Regions from separate parts of the Dendrosporobacter quercicolus genome, predicted to be linked through region 3. Evidence: riboswitches for the same ligand, from Rfam matches in the RefSeq annotation. Region 3 holds a riboswitch; each other region holds the start of a gene.
The links. Region 3 has a riboswitch for S-adenosylmethionine ahead of BLR06_RS06885 (pyridoxal phosphate-dependent aminotransferase). Riboswitches for the same ligand answer to the same signal wherever they lie in the genome.
Positions count from the first base shown of each region.

Region 1: another riboswitch for S-adenosylmethionine. It lies ahead of metX (homoserine O-acetyltransferase MetX); the one in region 3 lies ahead of BLR06_RS06885 (pyridoxal phosphate-dependent aminotransferase).
Region 2: another riboswitch for S-adenosylmethionine. It lies ahead of metK (methionine adenosyltransferase); the one in region 3 lies ahead of BLR06_RS06885 (pyridoxal phosphate-dependent aminotransferase).

Region 1 is NZ_FNHB01000013.1:67,218-73,194, forward strand. It holds gene BLR06_RS17360 (PspC domain-containing protein) at 1-126, opposite strand, end outside; gene BLR06_RS17365 (FtsW/RodA/SpoVE family cell cycle protein) at 202-1,389, opposite strand; gene BLR06_RS17370 (YncE family protein) at 1,562-2,509, shown strand; gene metX (homoserine O-acetyltransferase MetX) at 2,513-3,706, opposite strand; SAM riboswitch class I at 3,812-3,917, opposite strand; gene BLR06_RS17380 (DUF2935 domain-containing protein) at 3,977-5,287, opposite strand; gene trmB (tRNA (guanosine(46)-N7)-methyltransferase TrmB) at 5,352-5,977, opposite strand, start outside.
Region 2 is NZ_FNHB01000001.1:573,938-579,914, forward strand. It holds gene priA (primosomal protein N') at 1-168, opposite strand, end outside; gene BLR06_RS02765 (heavy-metal-associated domain-containing protein) at 443-658, opposite strand; gene metK (methionine adenosyltransferase) at 716-1,906, opposite strand; SAM riboswitch class I at 2,050-2,155, opposite strand; gene coaBC (bifunctional phosphopantothenoylcysteine decarboxylase/phosphopantothenate--cysteine ligase CoaBC) at 2,211-3,416, opposite strand; gene rpoZ (DNA-directed RNA polymerase subunit omega) at 3,427-3,633, opposite strand; gene gmk (guanylate kinase) at 3,645-4,265, opposite strand; gene remA (extracellular matrix/biofilm regulator RemA) at 4,297-4,563, opposite strand; gene BLR06_RS02795 (YicC/YloC family endoribonuclease) at 4,624-5,508, opposite strand; gene BLR06_RS02800 (hypothetical protein) at 5,713-5,977, opposite strand, start outside.
Region 3 is NZ_FNHB01000002.1:175,071-181,047, reverse strand. It holds gene BLR06_RS06905 (MetQ/NlpA family ABC transporter substrate-binding protein) at 1-100, opposite strand, end outside; gene BLR06_RS06900 (methionine ABC transporter permease) at 178-831, opposite strand; gene BLR06_RS06895 (methionine ABC transporter ATP-binding protein) at 800-1,858, opposite strand; gene BLR06_RS06890 (MetQ/NlpA family ABC transporter substrate-binding protein) at 1,880-2,698, opposite strand; gene BLR06_RS06885 (pyridoxal phosphate-dependent aminotransferase) at 2,713-3,888, opposite strand; SAM riboswitch class I at 3,966-4,070, opposite strand; gene bioB (biotin synthase BioB) at 4,395-5,375, shown strand; gene bioB (biotin synthase BioB) at 5,421-5,977, shown strand, end outside.

The sequences.
Region 1 (5,977 bases), on a different contig from region 3:
GCCATGCGCGGAATCAAGCGCCAGGCGTTGCACCAGCGATGTCCCGTCAATACCGCTCCCGTCGAAAAAATGCCAGATGGTAAAACCGCTAAGCAGATATGCGCCAATGCGAATGAGCCCCAGCATAACTCCGCCTCCTTACAGCTATTGTTGCTATTATTGCCGTAAACGGAGGAGTTTAAACACTGCCGGTTCTTATCACTAGCCGCTGATACTGCCGCCCGGCCTTAACACCCGAAGCCTGCGCCGCCCCTCAGCCGTCCGCCCGGAGGTTCGCCGCGGTTCCGGCGGCAGCCCTTGACCGGCTTTGCGGCCCACGCTCATCAGGATGCCAATGCTCACCATATTAACAATCAAGGACGTACCGCCAAAACTAAGGAACGGCAAAGGAACGCCAATGACCGGCAGCAGCCCGGATACCATGGCAATATTGGCCAAGCCTTGGCCGGCAACGAGGATCGTTACGCCGACGGCCAGCATTTTCCCAAAACCGTCCTGCGCCTGCCGGGCAATCTGCCCGCCGTAACAAGCCAGAGCTCCCAGCAAGAGCAATACCACCAGCGCACCGGCAAACCCCATTTCCTGGCACAACACGGCAAAGGCAAAATCAGTGTGGGCTTCAGGCAGATAATAAAACTTACTGGCGCCCATGCCCAGCCCCGCGCCAAAAAACCCGCCCGAGCCAATAGCCAGCAGGGACTGAACGGTCTGATAGCCGGTCGAATCCTGAAAAGCCCAGGGATTGATCCAGGCCGATATCCGCTCGGCCCGGTAAGCGGCTGCATAAGTTAAATATACTGCTCCCGCCGCACACAGCGCACATAGCAAGTAAAGCTGCGACCGCGGCAAGCCGGCGATAATGTAGAGAATTACACATAAACCCACAATAATGGACGCTGTCCCCATGTCCGGCTGCCTAAGCACCATAAAGCCGGTTATGCCAATAATCAGGATCGGCATGGACATCAAGGTGATCCTGCGGTTACGGTCAATTTTCGGCCCCAGATAGCTGGCAGTCAGAATGAGGGACATTAATTTTGCCAGCTCGGATGGTTGGAATTGAATGCCAAGATTCAGCCAGCGTTTAGCGCCATTTGCTTCAATACCGATAAATTTGACCGCGATTAACAGGGCGATCGTTACCACAGTCATTGGCAGCAGCAACCGCCTGAGCTTATGATAATCCAGCCGGACAGCAGCCAGCAGCCCCGCAAACCCCAGGCCAAAACTGATCAGGTGCCGTTTGAGGAAAAAATAGCTGTCGTCCAGCAGCTGCCCGGCCATCACAAAGCTGGCGCTGAAAATATTCACAGTCCCAATGATAACTAAAATCAACATAATGTATAAAACAGCCTCAACAGGGCTTACCCATAACTTCGTCTTCTGCATTTGATCCTCCAACCCAAAATCGCTTACAGCCAGCAATTGCCGACAGCTAAATTATACCAGAAAAAACTTTATTCGCCTAATAAGCAATTTAGACTGTTGGTGAATATATTATAGGAGACTGTGAACCGAGTGTCCGTACCAAAACGCTGACAAACGAAAAAGAGGTGATCATATGGATTGGGCGCCCTATAAACTCCTCCTGATTGATGCAACCGCTCATGCCTTGTTGATGGTAGACGGCGCCAAGAGCGAAGTTCTGGCCGAGCTGGCCTACCCTGACGGATATGTCCCCACTGCTTTAGCGTTAGCGCCGGACGCCAACAGGGCTTATCTGGCAACAGCCGGAAACAACGGCAGCGGCTGGCTCCTTGTTGCTGATTTACATAGCTTGTCATTCTGCCCTTCGCCAATGGAAATACCCCATCCGATGCAGTTTACCCTTACGCCCGATGGAGCGGCGGCCTATCTGGCAGATCCAGGCGGTATGCTCTATGCAGTTGATACAGCGGCAATGACGCTGACCAGCCTTGGCCAGCCGGAAAACGCCAGTTGCGTTGGCATTGCCGCCGACAGCCAAAAGGTTTATACTGCCTGGGAACATCAAAACAGCGGGAGTATTGCTATTTTCAACCACCGGGGCCAACTGATCCAAGAGCACGCCATAGCAGGCATTCCCACCAATATCGCCCTAAACGGCGCTCAGATTCTGGTCCCCTTTACCGCAAACTCCTTTACCGGCGAGGGGCTGGCTATTTTTGACCAGGCTAAACCAGACGACAGTATCCCTTCGGTTATTACCATACAATGCCCGCTGCACACAAACGGCTTAAAAGCCTATCCCTGCAGTGTCACTGTCGCCCCCGACAGACACAGCGCCTACGTGATTAATGAAGACAGCGGCTCCATTACCAAGCTTGATCTAAAACTGGCCGAGGTCACCGGAAACATTACACTGGGACGTTCAATATCAAATTTGTATATACTGCCCGATCCCCGGTTCGCAGTAGCTACCAGCAATATGTTTGCCGACCTCGCTCTGATTGATTTAGTCAACGAGCGTTTGCTGTCGGTAACAACTTCGCCTAATGAAATTCTAAGCTGCCTGGCCGTACTGGGCTAGTACCTAGCGGTCAACCGCCAGGCAGGCGCCAAAATAAGCCAGGCGGGAAGGCCGGAAAAAGGGGCTGCTCCAGGGCTGGCGGGTAGGAGCAATCGTATCAATAAAATGCTGTAAAACCGGCCGTAACAGGTGAAAATCAAGAAGAAACCCATCATGCCCGTGGGGGCTGTCAATTTCGGCATAGGCCGACCTTACTCCCACTTTACGCAGGCTATGGGCCAGTTCAGCCTGTTGGTAAGAAGGGTAAAGAATATCCGAGTTCACGCCTACTGCCAACACCCGGGCCTCAATTCGCGCCAACGCTGCTGCATAAGAAGCATAGCCGGCGCCCAAATCATACAAATCAAGAGCCCGCTGCAAACACAACAGGGAATTGGCATCAAATCGCTGAAATAGTTTATCTCCCTGATATTCGAGGTAGCTTTCCACTTCATACCGATCGTTACGAGCCTTTCGGCCAAATTTTGCGGCCATGGAAGGCTCACTTTGGTATGTAATCATGCCTAAAGCCCTGGCCAGCGCCATTCCCTGCCGGGGCCCCTCAGTACCATAGTAATCCCCGCCTCGCCAGGCAGAGTCCAGCATAATGGCTTGGCGCGCCACGTTGCTGTAAGCAATCGCCTGAGCCGAACTATAGCCCGGCGCGGCAATTGCCGCTATGCCATCCATAAATTCGGGATAGGTTACGGCCCATTCTAAAGCTTGCATTCCGCCCATTGAACCGCCCACAACCAGCACTAAATGGTGGATGCCCAAACAATGCAGCAAGCGCTTTTGGACCCGCACCATATCCCGGATGGTAATTTGCGGAAAAGCGCCGCCATAAGGCCGGCCGGTCTGCGGGTTAATTGAGGCCGGGCCTGTTGTTCCCTGGCAGCCGCCCAGAACATTGGCGCAAATAATATAGAACCGCCCGGTATCCAGCGGCCGGCCGGGGCCAACCAAGGCCTCCCACCAGCCCGGCTCATCAGCCTCATCATGCGCGGCGACATGGCTGTCGCCGGTCAGAGCATGGGCAACCAATATCACATTATCCCGCTTGGCAGTTAATTTACCATAAGTTTCATAGGCTACAGTAACATCAGTTAAACGGCCGCCATGGGCTAGAACCAGCGGATGCTGCTCTCCGGCAACCTGGATCATCCTAAGCTGCCGACGCCATTTAAAACCCTGAAAACACGGTAAATTTCCGGTCATTATTCAATCCTCCTCAATGTCACCAGTGCTCTGTACCCAGCCGTCAGCGGCAATGATGAAAAAAACGTCCTTCCCAAAGAGGAAGGACGTTCAAATTCGGCCCGCCTCCTATCTCCCAGGACAGTGCATCCTGCTGGAATTGGCACCTTTTGCATTACTGCGTGGTTGCCGGGCGTCATCGGGCCAGTCCCTCAGCCTCTCTTGATAAGAGTCTAATGTATTCTATTGTCAAAAATATTAGCGAATAAACCAATTGTTGTCAAGTGTTTTTTAATTCCGGACCTTGCCTAAGGACCGGGGCAAGCCGCTGCCCCACTTGTACTTTGTTTTCGGTTTTTCCGACTTCGCCCCTTCTGCTTCGGTTTTGCCCGCAGGCTGCTTACTTGTTGCTTCTTTATAAGTACTGGCCTTACCCATAATTTTGCCGACATCCGTCTGGGCGGCTTTTGCCTTCTTGCTTTCAGATTCCTGAAATCCTTTAGCTGCTTTCAGCTTATGCTTTGCCGCAATTTCAGCTTCCTCCCGGGCTTCCTGCTCCACCGCAGCCGGCAGGGACGGTTTGCCGGGTTCTGCACCATCGGACTGGGCAGCCGGGCTATCGCCGGCAGCCGCCTGAGCCGCGCCAGTCTTTTGCTCCTGCAGGCTCTTGCTTCCCAAAGCAGCCGGCGGACGGTGGCTGTCGTCAGGAATCTGGCTTGCTTTGTCGGTTTCTCTTCCCGGACTGGAATACTCATCATCAATACATGGTACGTCTTCCAGCAGGAAATCGTCGCTGTGTTTCATTAAACCGCGCTCCATCATCGCCAGCAGCATGAGAAAATGGTCGGCTTCCCGCCGGAGGTGGTCGGCCAGCATTTCGGGAATCAGGCCGATCAGACGGCACTCGACAATCAGATCGTGAGCAGCTTTCTTAAAGTCCCGCAGTTGTTGAACATCTGTCTTGACATCCAGGATAAACCGCCGAAACGCTCTGACTTCACCTTCGTGAACATGAAGCATACTGGCAAAATCCCGCCCTTGCAGCACCAGGTGATCAAACTGCACGGAAAACTCATTGGCAACCCTGATTAGCCCGCGCTCGGTCGGGTCCAGCAAATGGCTGATTAATTTGGCATGATCACCCATCAAACGCAGCCAAAAGACGCTCTCCTGGGTTTGAGAGCTTTCTTTGAGTATGACGCGCCCGCTGCGCATCCTGTCTAACAACCGCAAAAAATATTCGGCCTCGCGGGATATGTGATCCAAAAACAGCGGGAAATTACTTCCGCCTAACCGGCCGGCCAGCTTGGCTTGCAATAACTCCCGTTTGTAGCAGTAAAGCTCCTTTACAGCAGTATAAATCTCAGCAACAAGCTCTGTGCACTGCTTTATTGATTTCGTTCTTTCCACCCGCTGCAATAAAGCCCCAAACTCCTGATGAAACTCCTGCGCCTCATCAATTAAGCCACTATCCCCGGAAGTCAGCCCGGCCTTTATAAACAAGGCGTGTTCCTGCATGATTTGCAGCCAGAATTTTAGTTCTTCGATATTGAGCGGCTCTAACGGCTGAGGAACCGTATAGGTCATCGCCTGACGCGCCATAGCAACACTCTCCCATCTCACAATGCGTTTGCTATTACATTGTATGCCGCCCCGGCCGTTTTGGTCATGGAAAAAACACTTCGCAGCGATTAATTTTTACGCCCAGCTTGCTAAACTTAGCCTCATATTCGGTCATGATATTTTCCTCGCCGCTAACTTTATGCAAGTTATACACAATATGATCAACCGCTAAACCGTTTTGTTCAAACTGCTCCAGGGAAAAATCGAATAACGGCCTATTGTCGGTTTTGAAATACAACTTCCCGCCGGCCGACAAAAGCCGGCGATATTTCGCCAGAAATCCGGAATGGGTCAAGCGCCGTTTCGCGTGCCGGGCCTTGGGCCAGGGGTCGCAAAAATTGATATAAAACCGGTCAACTTCACCCTCGGCGAAAATATCCGTAATATTATTGATGTCAAACACCAGCAGCCGGACATTGGCAAGGTTCTGTTCCTGTACTTTTTGAGCGGCATAATACACTACATCCTGCTGAGCTTCAATACCCACAAAGTTAATTTCCGGATGTCTGGCCGCCAGTGCACTGATAAAACGGCCTTTGCCTGTACCCAATTCCACATGCAGCGGAGCCTTCCGGCCAAACAACCCCGCCCACTGCCCGCAAACCTCAGCGCCGGGGTCAAGGAATACAAAATGCCGGTATTCCTTAATGGCCTCAGTTATCCACGGTT
Region 2 (5,977 bases), on a different contig from region 3:
GCCTGAGTCCGTACTGACGACAAAGCCTTCGACTTTACGACTGCCAAAGGGTACAAGCACCCGCCAGCCTGCCCGGATAAATTGCAACTCAGGCGGCAGTAGATAAGAAAACGCTTTATTGATGGTTTTTACCGGTAGATTAATCATTACCAGAATAATTTTTTGCACTTTAATCACCGCCAATGACCAAAATCGACGCCCGCTAAATGAGCAAACCCGGCTTACGCCGGATTGTTATGCAACCGTAAAAGCCGCGTTTAAGCTGAGCGGGAACTCCCTGCCGGATAAGAAAAGACTTAGCTTGCGCCAAGTCCTGCGGCGTTAAAAACATATGCAGTAAAGGAAGGGGCTCTTAACGAGTCCCTTCCTGGTATATTCGCTCATTTTAATTAAGTACCTGCCAACGGAGCTGTTAAATTCATCAGCCCTTCCCCTATAAACGCTAGCCTTGTATGGAGTAACCCAGGGATTGCAGTGTTTCCTCAATCAGGCCGGCGGAAATTACCGCTGGCTGATAAGAAATTCCCACCTGTTTGGCTTCCAGATTTACATCAACCCCGGTCACGCCGGGAAGATCACTTAACGTATGTTCGATACGGCCCCGGCAATGTTCACCCTTTAAACCGCCGACTCTGTACACTGTTCTCACTTTAGCCATAAGCAGCCAACCTCCTCTGTTAAGGTTAGTATGGCCAAAACAGTCAATTAAAATAATTTAAAGATTTGCAGCCTGGCGTAAAACGGCTGCTTTATCGGTACGTTCCCAAGGCAGATCCAAATCGGTACGGCCAAAATGACCATAAGCCGCTATTTGACGATAAATAGGCTTACGCAAATCAAGAGCTTTGATAATACCGGCAGGCCGCAGGTCAAAATGCTCTTCAATCAGTTTACCGATAAACTTTTCATCTACTTTAGCGGTGCCGAAGGTTTCCACCATAATAGACACCGGCCGGGCTACGCCGATGGCATAAGCCAGTTGAATTTCGCATTTGTCGGCCAGACCTGCAGCTACCACATTTTTAGCCACATAACGCGCGGCATAGGCAGCCGAACGGTCAACTTTCGTTGGATCCTTGCCGGAGAATGCCCCGCCGCCATGGCGGGCCATACCGCCATAGGTATCGACAATAATTTTCCGGCCGGTTAAACCGGCGTCGCCTTGCGGCCCGCCGACAACAAACCGTCCGGTCGGATTAATAAAATACTTGGTGTTTTCATCAAGAAAATCCGTCGGCACAATTGCTTTAATTACTTTTTCGGTCAAGTCTTTTTGAATGGTTGCCAAGGCGACCTCCGGACTATGCTGCGTCGATATGACAACAGTATCCACCCGTACCGGTTTTCCATCTTCATATTCCACGGTCACCTGGGTTTTGCCGTCAGGACGCAAATACGGCAAGTCGCCATTCCGGCGGACCTCGGCTAACCGCCGCGCCAAACGATGGGCTAAGGCAATGGTAAGCGGCATATATTCAGCAGTTTCATTTGTTGCATAACCAAACATCATTCCCTGGTCACCGGCGCCAATGGCTTCGATTTCATCCATTGCGCCTTGTTTGGCCTCAAGCGCTTTATCCACACCCATGGCGATATCGGCCGACTGTTCGCCAATGGACGTCATTACACCGCAGGTATCGGCATCGAAACCAAATTTTGCTCTGGTATAGCCGATTTCCCGGATGGTTGCCCGGACAATCTTGGGAATATCCACATAGCAGTTGGTGGTAATTTCACCCACTACATGCACCAGACCGGTTGTAACCAAAGTCTCGCAAGCTACCCGGCCCATCGGATCCTGGGCCAGTATGGCATCAAGAACACTATCGGAAATCTGGTCGGCAATTTTATCAGGATGACCTTCCGTTACCGATTCTGAAGTAAACAATACACGTTTTTTCTCCACAGCTCTGCCTCCAATACACTTTTACATTAAATCCGCCGGCTTGCATCAACGGTTTCCGGCAGCTTAAGTCATCATCGGGTGAATATCAGAATTGCTCCTTCTGATAACAAGAAAAAAACTCCCGCCAGGGAGAGTGATCTGTACTCCCATCTTGCAGCTACTGCTGCAGGATTTGGCACCGTTTTTGACATCGTCAAATGGTTGCCGCGGTTTCATCGGGCCATTCCCTCCACCAACTCTTGATGAGTATTCTACTATGTAATTTTATCACTAGATATAATTGTAATTGAAAAAATCCTAAAAATCAATACGCTGTTTGGCAATATTGATGAATTTTATCAAGAATGATCCGCGCAACCTCATCCTTGGACATTTTGGGCAGATCCTCAATATTGCCATCTTTGTATAACAGTTTGACAATATTCGTATCAGTATTAAATCCGGCGCCAGGCAGTGTTACATTATTCGCGACAATCATATCCAAATTTTTTCTGACAATTTTTTCACGGGCATTATCAATTAAATTTTGCGTTTCAGCCGCAAAGCCAACCAGTATCTGCCGCTGCCGTTTTATTTGTCCAAGTTCAGTAAGAATATCAGGATTTTTTTCTAATGTAATGCTAAGTACTTCCCCGGCTTTTTTTATTTTCTGGGGCGCCACTTCCCGCGGACGGTAATCAGCCACAGCCGCAGCTTTAATGATGATGTCGGCATCCGCGAACCGGGTTAGTACAGCTGTCCGCATTTGTGCGGCGGTTTCCACTCTGATCACTTCAACCGCCTCTGGCGCTGCCAGCCCGGTTGGGCCTGAAATCAGTGTTACCGCCCCACCGCGTTTAGCCGCATTTCTGGCCAAAGCATAACCCATTTTGCCGCTGGAACGGTTACCGATGTATCGAACCGGATCGATTGGTTCGATTGTTCCGCCGGCAGTAACCAGTATTTTTTTGCCGGCAAACTCCGGCGATGCAGTCAACACGGCAATCGCTTTTTCGGCAATAACGCCCGGTTCCGGCAATCTGCCCGGTCCTTCCACCCCACAGGCCAGCATACCGGTGGCCGGAGCAATAAACTGATATCCCAGCGCCGTCAGTTCACCGATATTTTTCTGGACAATGGGATTCAGATACATATTGCTGTTCATTGCCGGGGCAAACACAACCGGTGCTTTCGTCGCCATTAACGTTGTTGTCAGCATATCATCGGCAATGCCATTGGCTACTTTTCCGATCATATTGGCCGTAGCCGGGGCCACTAAAAACAGATCGGCTTTGGCGGCTAACGCAATATGCTCAACATTCCATTTTTTCGGTTCGGCCCACATGTCAACGATCACCGGATTTCCACTCATTTCACGAAAAGTAACCGGCGTTACGAAATTGGTCGCCGCCCTGGTCATCACTACATACAGGGACGCGCCAAGCTTTCTCAGGCGGCTTACTACTTCCACCGCTTTGTAAACAGCAATACCGCCGGAAACGCCGATGACAATCGTCTTACCCTTTAACATGCCAAGCCTCCTATTTAATTCCGGCCTTCGTTCTTTCATAAGCAATTTTTCCCTGGGCAACTTCTTCCAGGGCAACCGTAACCCGTTTGTTGGAACGGCTGTCCACCGTCGCCGCTTCACCATTCATTAGTTCACGGGCCCGCTTGGCGGCCAAAACCACTAAAGTATATTTACTGTCAACTTTATCTACAAGTACGTCCAATGATGGATGTATCATAGCTGTCCCCCTTAACCGTTACAGACTGAATTGCAAATTTTACTGATCAACTCGCTGCTCCGCGCCACACTACACTTTTCGGCTTCAATAATCGCTTTTATTTTCGCTACCGCCGCAGGCACTTCATCATTGACTACCACATAGTTATAGCTATAGACCTGATTCATTTCGGCTGTAGCGCAGCCTAAACGCCGTTCAATGTTTTCGGGTGTATCGGTAGCCCGCTTATAGATCCGTTTAGCCAATTCCCCCAGGGATGGCGGCACGATATAAATAAAAACGCCCTGCGGAAACTTTTCTTTAATTTTTATAGCTCCTTGCGTATCAATCTCCAAAACTACATCTTCGCCGTCTGCCAAAATCTGGTCGACATAACGGCGTGGTGTTCCATAATAGTTGCCATAAACCTCGGCCCACTCCAATAACTGATCTTCACTTATCATGGTTCGAAACTCTTCTTTAGATGTAAACCAATAGTTAACGCCATTGGCCTCACCAAAGCGCGGTGAACGGGTGGTTGCTGATATGGAATAATGCAAGTTGGGATAGCTACGCAGCAGCTCCTGGCAGATTGTTCCCTTCCCGGTACCGGACGGTCCGGACAGAACAATAAGTATTCCTTGCTGCGCCATCATCACTACTCCTTTCACTTCGCTAAATTCATCATTCGGCGGCCTCATCATTGTTTTCTTTGCTTGCCAGGCGGTGAGCGACAGTTTCCGGCTGTACGGCCGATAATATCACATGATCGCTGTCGGCAATGATCACGGCTCTGGTCCGCCGCCCATAAGTCGCGTCAATCAGCATTCCCCGGTCGCGCGCCTCCTGAATAATCCGTTTAATTGGCGCCGATTCAGGGCTGACAATGGAAATAATACGGTTAGCGGAAACGATATTGCCAAAACCAATATTAATAAGCTTAATATCCATAAAAATCACTCCTATTTTTTGTGTAGCCGGCGATTCCTGAGTTTAATAAAATTCTCTATATTACTCTATGTTTTGGATTTGCTCTCTGACCTTCTCAATTTCACTTTTAATTTCCACTACAATATTGGCTACAGTAAAATCATTGGCTTTAGAGGCAATGGTATTCGTCTCCCGGTTAATTTCCTGGATGATAAAATCCAGTTTGCGCCCAACGGCTTCATCAGCGGCTAAAGCCGAACGAAACTGATCTAAATGGCTGCTTAACCGCACCAGTTCTTCCGTAAAATTGCTCCGGTCGGCAAACAAAGCAGCCTCTTGAAACAGTCTGCTCTCATCCGGTTCAGCGTTGACCGCCGCCAGTAAGTCCTGCAGCCGGGCCAGCAGTTTTTCGCGGTATTCAACTAAAACCTGAGGCGCCCGCTCTTCAATCTGCTGAATACAACCGGTCAGCTTATCCAGCCGGGCGCTCAAATCCTGAAAGATGCTGGCCCCTTCAGCCAAGCGCATGGTCATTAAATGGTCAACGGCAATTTCAATCGCGGCCTCCAGTTTGGGCCACAATTGCGCGGTATCCTCAGCGGCATCTTCGACTCTGACCACATCAGGATACTTGGCCAACTGATGAATATTATCACTTAGCGGAACGGAAAACAATGCGGCCAAATCTCTCAGAGCATTATGGTACGCTATTGCCAATTCTTTGTCAACCCTTACCATTCGTTTCTTTTGGCTGTATTCCTCCATAGTTATGAAAATATCAATACGGCCACGCAACAATGTATTCGCCACCCGGCGCCTGATTTTATCTTCCAGTGAGCCCATATTCTTAGGCATGCGAATAACGATATCGTTATAGCGGTGATTTACAGCTTTAATTTCGACAATGATCCGGTGATCACTATCTAAAAATTCACCACGGCCAAAGCCGGTCATGCTTTTTAGCACCAGGAAAAGCCCCTTCCTTGCGTATGTTATTATTAACGGTTAATTTTGTAATTAATCATATTTTTTAATACTTCTCCTTTTATCAATAAAATCCTGTTGTGCGAAAAAGGATCAAATAAAATAATAATAGGGCTTTGTCCCGGTGTAACCTGCTCCGCGCCTTGCACGCCGTCTGTCCGCCTTCATGCGGCAAAATATTACCGGTTATTTTACTTTAGCCAGGTCAAAATAAAACTTACGTTCCTGTTTATCATTGGCGGTGACTGAAAGAATGACCGGCTTTGTTAAATCAATATCCTCTTCCGAAAAGTAAAAATAGCTCTGGGCCATATACAGCTTACTCGCCAGCCAGGTGCATTTTTCGGCTTCCTGCGGAGCGGTAACCTGATAGGCCTTAATTGTTTTTTTATTCTGTTTAAGCACTGCCGTAGCGCCCTTAATGAACGCAGGGTTTTTACCAAACAGTGTC
Region 3 (5,977 bases):
TTTTACCGGCAGGCGCCGCAGCCTGCTTGGTATTGCCGCAACCGGCCGCCATACCGGCCAAGGCCAATACCACTAACATAAACAACGCAATCTTTTTCACAAGAAGCCCCCCTATTATTTTTTGGGAAACGCCACTATCGTGTTAAGGCTGAAAAAACGGCAGGATAGTCGCATTTCCTATTTTTTGTTCAGCCGGCGCGAAGCATAATCTCCGACCGACTGAACAATTTGAACCTGAGCAATCAGAATAACTACGGTAGCCAGCATGATATCAACCCTGAAGCGCTGATAGCCATACCGGATGGCTAAATCGCCCAAACCGCCGCCGCCAATTGCACCGGCCATTGCCGAATAACCAATCAGGCTAATGACCATAATGGTCAGGCCAAGCACGATAGATGGCAATGCCTCTGGAATGAGCACCTTGACAATAATCTGCCAGGGCGTGGCGCCCATCGCCTGAGCCGCTTCAATGACCCCGTATTCGACTTCTTTTAGCGAGGTTTCCACCAGCCGCCCCACAAACGGAATTGCCGCAATACTAAGCGGCACAATCGCCGCATCGGTGCCGATTGAGGTACCTACCAGCAGGCGGGTCAGGGGAATAATCGCAACCATTAAAATAATAAATGGCGTGGAGCGGGCCGCATTGACAATCGCCCCCAGAATCCGGTTCAGCGGAAGATTTTGCATGATATGGCCCTTGTCGGTGGTAATCAGGACAACCCCCAGCGGAATACCCAGCAGGGCCGCAATCGCCGAGGAGACGGCAACCATATAGGTAGTTTCCCATAAAGCCTTAACCAGCAGCTCGATCATGTCTTGTGACATAGCCAATCACCTCAATTCCCAGCTTGCGGGCCTGTAAATAATTCAAAGCATTTTCAATGCCCTGCGGTTCGCCGGAGATTTCAATGACCAGCGTACCATAAGGCGTGCTCTGAATATGGTCAACATTGCCGTAAATAATGTTGGCGTCAACATTAAACCGTCTGATCAGCCCGGCAATCACCGGTTCTTCCGCCGAATCGCCAATGAACGACAGTCTGATAACCAGCGTACTGTCCGGCAGCGGCGTCGGCGAGAATGCGGTGTCGGCGAAAATAGCCGGAATATCGTGGTTGATAATCGCACTGATAAATTCACGGGTGGTGCTGGACTGAGGTTTGGTGAAAATATCCAACACCGGCCCCTGCTCAATAATGACGCCGTTTTCAATTACCGCCACTTTGTCGCAGATTTCTTTAATGACTTGCATCTCATGCGTGATCAACACAATGGTCAGCTGAAGCTTGCGGTTAATATCCTTGAGCAATTCTAAAATTGATTTGGTGGTCTGCGGGTCCAGGGCCGAGGTAGCCTCATCGCATAATAATACCTTCGGCCTGTTGGCCAGCGCTCTGGCAATACCCACCCGCTGCTTCTGACCGCCGCTTAATTGCGCGGGATACTGATCACGCTTATCGGTCAAACCGACTAAATCCAGGAGCGGCGCAACTTCTTGCTCGATTTCAGCCCGGCTTTTGCCGGCCAGTTCCAGCGGAAAGGCAATATTGTCATAAACCGTACGGGATGACAGCAAATTAAAATGCTGGAAAATCATGCCCATTTGCTTGCGGGCTTCACGCAGCTGGCGTTCGCTCATTATGGTTAAATCCTGACCGTCGACCATTACCCGGCCGCCGGTCGGCCGTTCCAGCATGTTAATGCAACGAATAAGCGTACTTTTGCCGGCGCCGCTTTTCCCGATAACCCCGTAAATTTCGCCGCGCCGGACCGACAGATCAATGCCTTTAATGGCATGAACAGCCGCCCCTGCCCCTTGATACACTTTTTCAATTTGCAAAAGTTCAATCATTGTTTTTCTCCTTCAGACAAATTACCAGGCCGCAACTACCGAACCTTTGAAATGATCGGCCAGGAATTTTTTCACTTCTTCCGAATGGTAAGCCTTAATCAGCTTTTGATACGCCGGATGATCTTTGTCCTGCGTACGGACAGCAATGACATTGGCATAGGGAGAATTGGCATCTTCAATGACCAGGGCGTCACGGGTCGGCACCAGACCGGCCACAACAGCATAGTTGGTGTTGATGGCCGCAAAATCAACATCGTCCAGTGAACGCGGGATTTGCGCCGCCTCCAGTTCTCTTACTTTGATATTTTTAGGATTTTCGGCAATATCGGCGGCGGTGGCGCTCAGACCGGCATTGGGTTTAAGTTTAATGAAACCGGCTTTTTCCAGAACAAACAGCGCGCGGCCGCCATTGGTCGGATCATTGGGAATAGCCACTGTGGCTCCCGGCTGAACATCGGCAATATTGTTGAATTTTTTAGAATAAAGGCCCATAGGGAAAATAACCGTTTTCGCAATCGATTCAATCTGATACCCGCGGTCTTTCACCTGGTTATCCAGGAAAGGCTGGTGCTGATAGCTGTTTAAATCAATATCGCCCTGATTCAGCGCAACATTCGGCTGAATATAATCATTAAATTCCACAACCTCAATTTTCAGTCCGTCCTGCTCGGCGGCTTTCTTAACAACATCCATAATTTCGGCATGAGGCCCGGCAGTAACTCCGATTTTAAGCGGCTTATCCGGAACTGCCGCCTGTTTCTGCCCGCCGCAGCCTGCCAATAGGCTTAAGCTGAGCGCAAGCGTAAGTGTCAAAACAAAAAGTTTGCCGTATTTTTTCATCCTGTTTTTCCTCCTTATTTTTTGATCAAAGCTTTTAATTTAGCAAGCCTGCCGGCGGCTGACTGCAAGGTGTCGAAGTTTTTGCAAAAACAAAATCTGACATAAGTATTGCCGTCAGTCGTCGTACTGCGGTAAAACGTCGAGCCAGGCACCACAGCCACGCCAATTTCCCGGGTTAGAAAATATGTAAATTCTATATCGTCATCATAGCCGAACGGCGTTATGTCGGCCATGATGTAATATGCACCGGCAGGCTTAATGCATTTAAATCCGGCATCTTCCAGGGCGCTGATTAAAAAATCGCGGCGTTCCTGATAAAAATCGCTCAGTTCACGGTAATACGCAGGCTCAAACTTAAAAGCATCTACTACGGCAGTCTGCAATGGAGCGGCAGCGCCCACCGTCAGAAAGTCATGCACTTTCCGGATCGCCTGCGTGATTTCCGGCGAAGCTGTTACGAAACCGATGCGCCAGCCGGTGACACTGTAAGTTTTGGATACGCTGTTGACGGCAATTGTCCGTTCGGCCATCTCCGGCAGTGTCCACATTGGAATATGCGCAGCGCCATCGTAAGTAATATGCTCATAAATCTCATCCGTAATGGCCAAGGCATCAAACTCCCGGCATAAGCCGGCGATAAACTCCAGCTCGTCCCGGCGGAAAACCTTGCCGGTAGGATTATTCGGCGTATTAATAATAATTGCTCTGGTTTTTTCGGTAAAAGCGGCTCTAAGCTCTGCAAAATCAAAACCATAATCCGGCGCATTGAGTTTTATGTATTTGGGGATAGCGCCGCACAGCACCACATCAGCGCCATAGTTTTCATAAAACGGCTCAAAAATTATGACCTCCTCGCCGGGATTTATTGTAGCAAGCAAGGCGGCGATCATTCCCTCGGTCGCACCGCAGCAAACGGTGATTTGCCGTTCAGGGTCAAACTCCACTTGATAATCGCGCCTGATCTTAGCGGCAATCGCATCCCGCAGCTCTTTCGTACCCCAGGTAACGGCATACTGATTATGGTCCGCAAAAACGGCTCTGGCCGCCGCTGCCTTTAATTCCTCCGGCGCTGGAAAATCCGGAAATCCCTGAGCCAGATTAATCGCCTGATATTGCGCCGCCACGCGGGACATTTCACGGATGACTGATTCGGTAAATTGTTGGGCTTTGACTGAAGTAAAATTTCTCATGCGATCCATCCTTTCAAAAACTAAAAAAAACTCTTTTCCGTGAGGAAAAGAGTTCACACCTGCGTGTTACAACTTTCCTCTCATCTCTCAGGATGTAACAATCCTGCTGGATTTGGCACCACTACATTACTGCCGGTTGCCGGGCGTCATCGGGCCAGTCCCTCGACCTCTCTAGATAAGAGCTTAGATTTTTTTGTTACAAAATTGATAATACCACTCCCTATGGATAAAGTCAATACTTCTCTTTCATTGAAATAGCAAATTGCAGCCTGATTTTCGCGTTTACGGCCGTACTCCGGCACCCCAGCAACCCGAATTGTGCAGATACCGCTGCCTATTCACTTGCATTTTCAAGCTTGGCGCGGCACTGGTCTGCCTGCAGATTTTTTCCTGCTTTCTATTTACAAGCAGGTATTCAAGCTTGTATGATATATATGTTAACCAAAATAATTTTAACGGTTAACATATGCACGATTAAACTACCGGACCGAAGGGAGGGTCTGAACCTGAACGCACTGGACATTGTCGATTTAGGGGAAAAAGTTCTGAACGGCCGGTTCATCACCTCTGAAGAAGCGTTGGCGCTGACGGCAACGGTAAACCAGGATATCCCGTTGCTAGCCGCTTACGCCAACAAAATCCGGCAACAGTTCGCCGGAAATACAGTTGATATGTGCGGCATTATCAGCGCCCGTACAGGACGCTGCTCTGAAAACTGTAAGTTTTGCGCCCAGTCTGTTCATCACCAGACAGCCATAGCCGCCCATCCGCTACTGTCAACCGAGGCTATCGTCAATGCCGCCAGGCAGGCCCGGGCGAACGGCGCCAAGCGCACCAGCATTGTAACCAGCGGCAGGGGAATGGATAACCAGTCGCTGTTTTTGGCCATTGTCGCCGCTATTCAGGCAATTCACCGGGAAACAGACCTGTCGGTCTGCGCCAACCTTGGCGCCATTACTCCTGATCAGGCGAAAATACTGGCCGCCGCCGGAGTCCGGCGCTATGCCCATAATCTTGAAACCAGCCGCCGTTTCTATCCCGAAATCTGTACCACCCACTCCTTTGAGGACCGTCTGTCAACAATTCAGGCAGCGCAGTCCGCCGGCCTGGAACTGTGCACCGGAGGCATCATCGGGCTGGGAGAAAGTTGGCAGGACCGTATTGACCTGGCGTTTACCCTGCGGGAAATCGGGGTGCATTCCGTGCCGCTGAATATTCTTAATCCGATCAAAGGCACGGCCCTGGAGCAGTCTGTCCCGCCCACGCCGCTGGAATGTATCAAAACCTTTGCCATTTTCCGGTTTATTCTGCCGGGCGTTGTTATCCGGCCGGCCGGCGGCCGGGAAATCAACCTCCGCGACATGCAGGGAGCTTTAATGCTGTCCGGCGTCAACGGCCTGATTGTCGGCCACTATCTTACTTTCACCGGGCGGGCTGCGCCGGCCGACTTCACCATGGTAACGGATGCCGGTTTATTTCCGGCCTAGTACCTGATAAAAGCTACCGGTATCTGAGTAACAAAGGAGATCATGATAATGAGCTATGATTTAATTTTTGAACTTGGCCGAAAGGTGTTAAGCGGCAAAGAACTCACTTTTGACGAAGCAATGGCCCTTACCGCAATTGAGGAAGCCGATATTCCCATTTTACTGGGGGTTGCCAATAAAGTCCGGGAACAGTTCACCGGCAAGGCTGTCGACACCTGTGAAATTGTGAGCGCCCGTTCGGGCAACTGCTCGGAAAATTGTAAATTCTGCGCCCAGTCGGCTCACCATAACGAAGTACAGTTCACCGCATATCCCCTGATGAGCGAAGATGACATTGTCACTGCCGCCAAGCAGGCCGAACAGGACGGCGCTTCCCGCTTCTGCATTGTAACTGCCGGCTGCGGCGCCGAAGGAGATCCCGACTTTGACAAAATTATCAAAGCCATCAAACGAATCGGCCGTGAAACGGCGCTGAACCGCTGCTGTTCCCTGGGCACCTTACGTGAAGACCACGTAAAAGCGCTGAAGGACGCCGGTATCACGCGGTATCATCATAACCTCGAAACCAGCGAGAGTTTCTTTCAGGAAATCTGCACGACCCA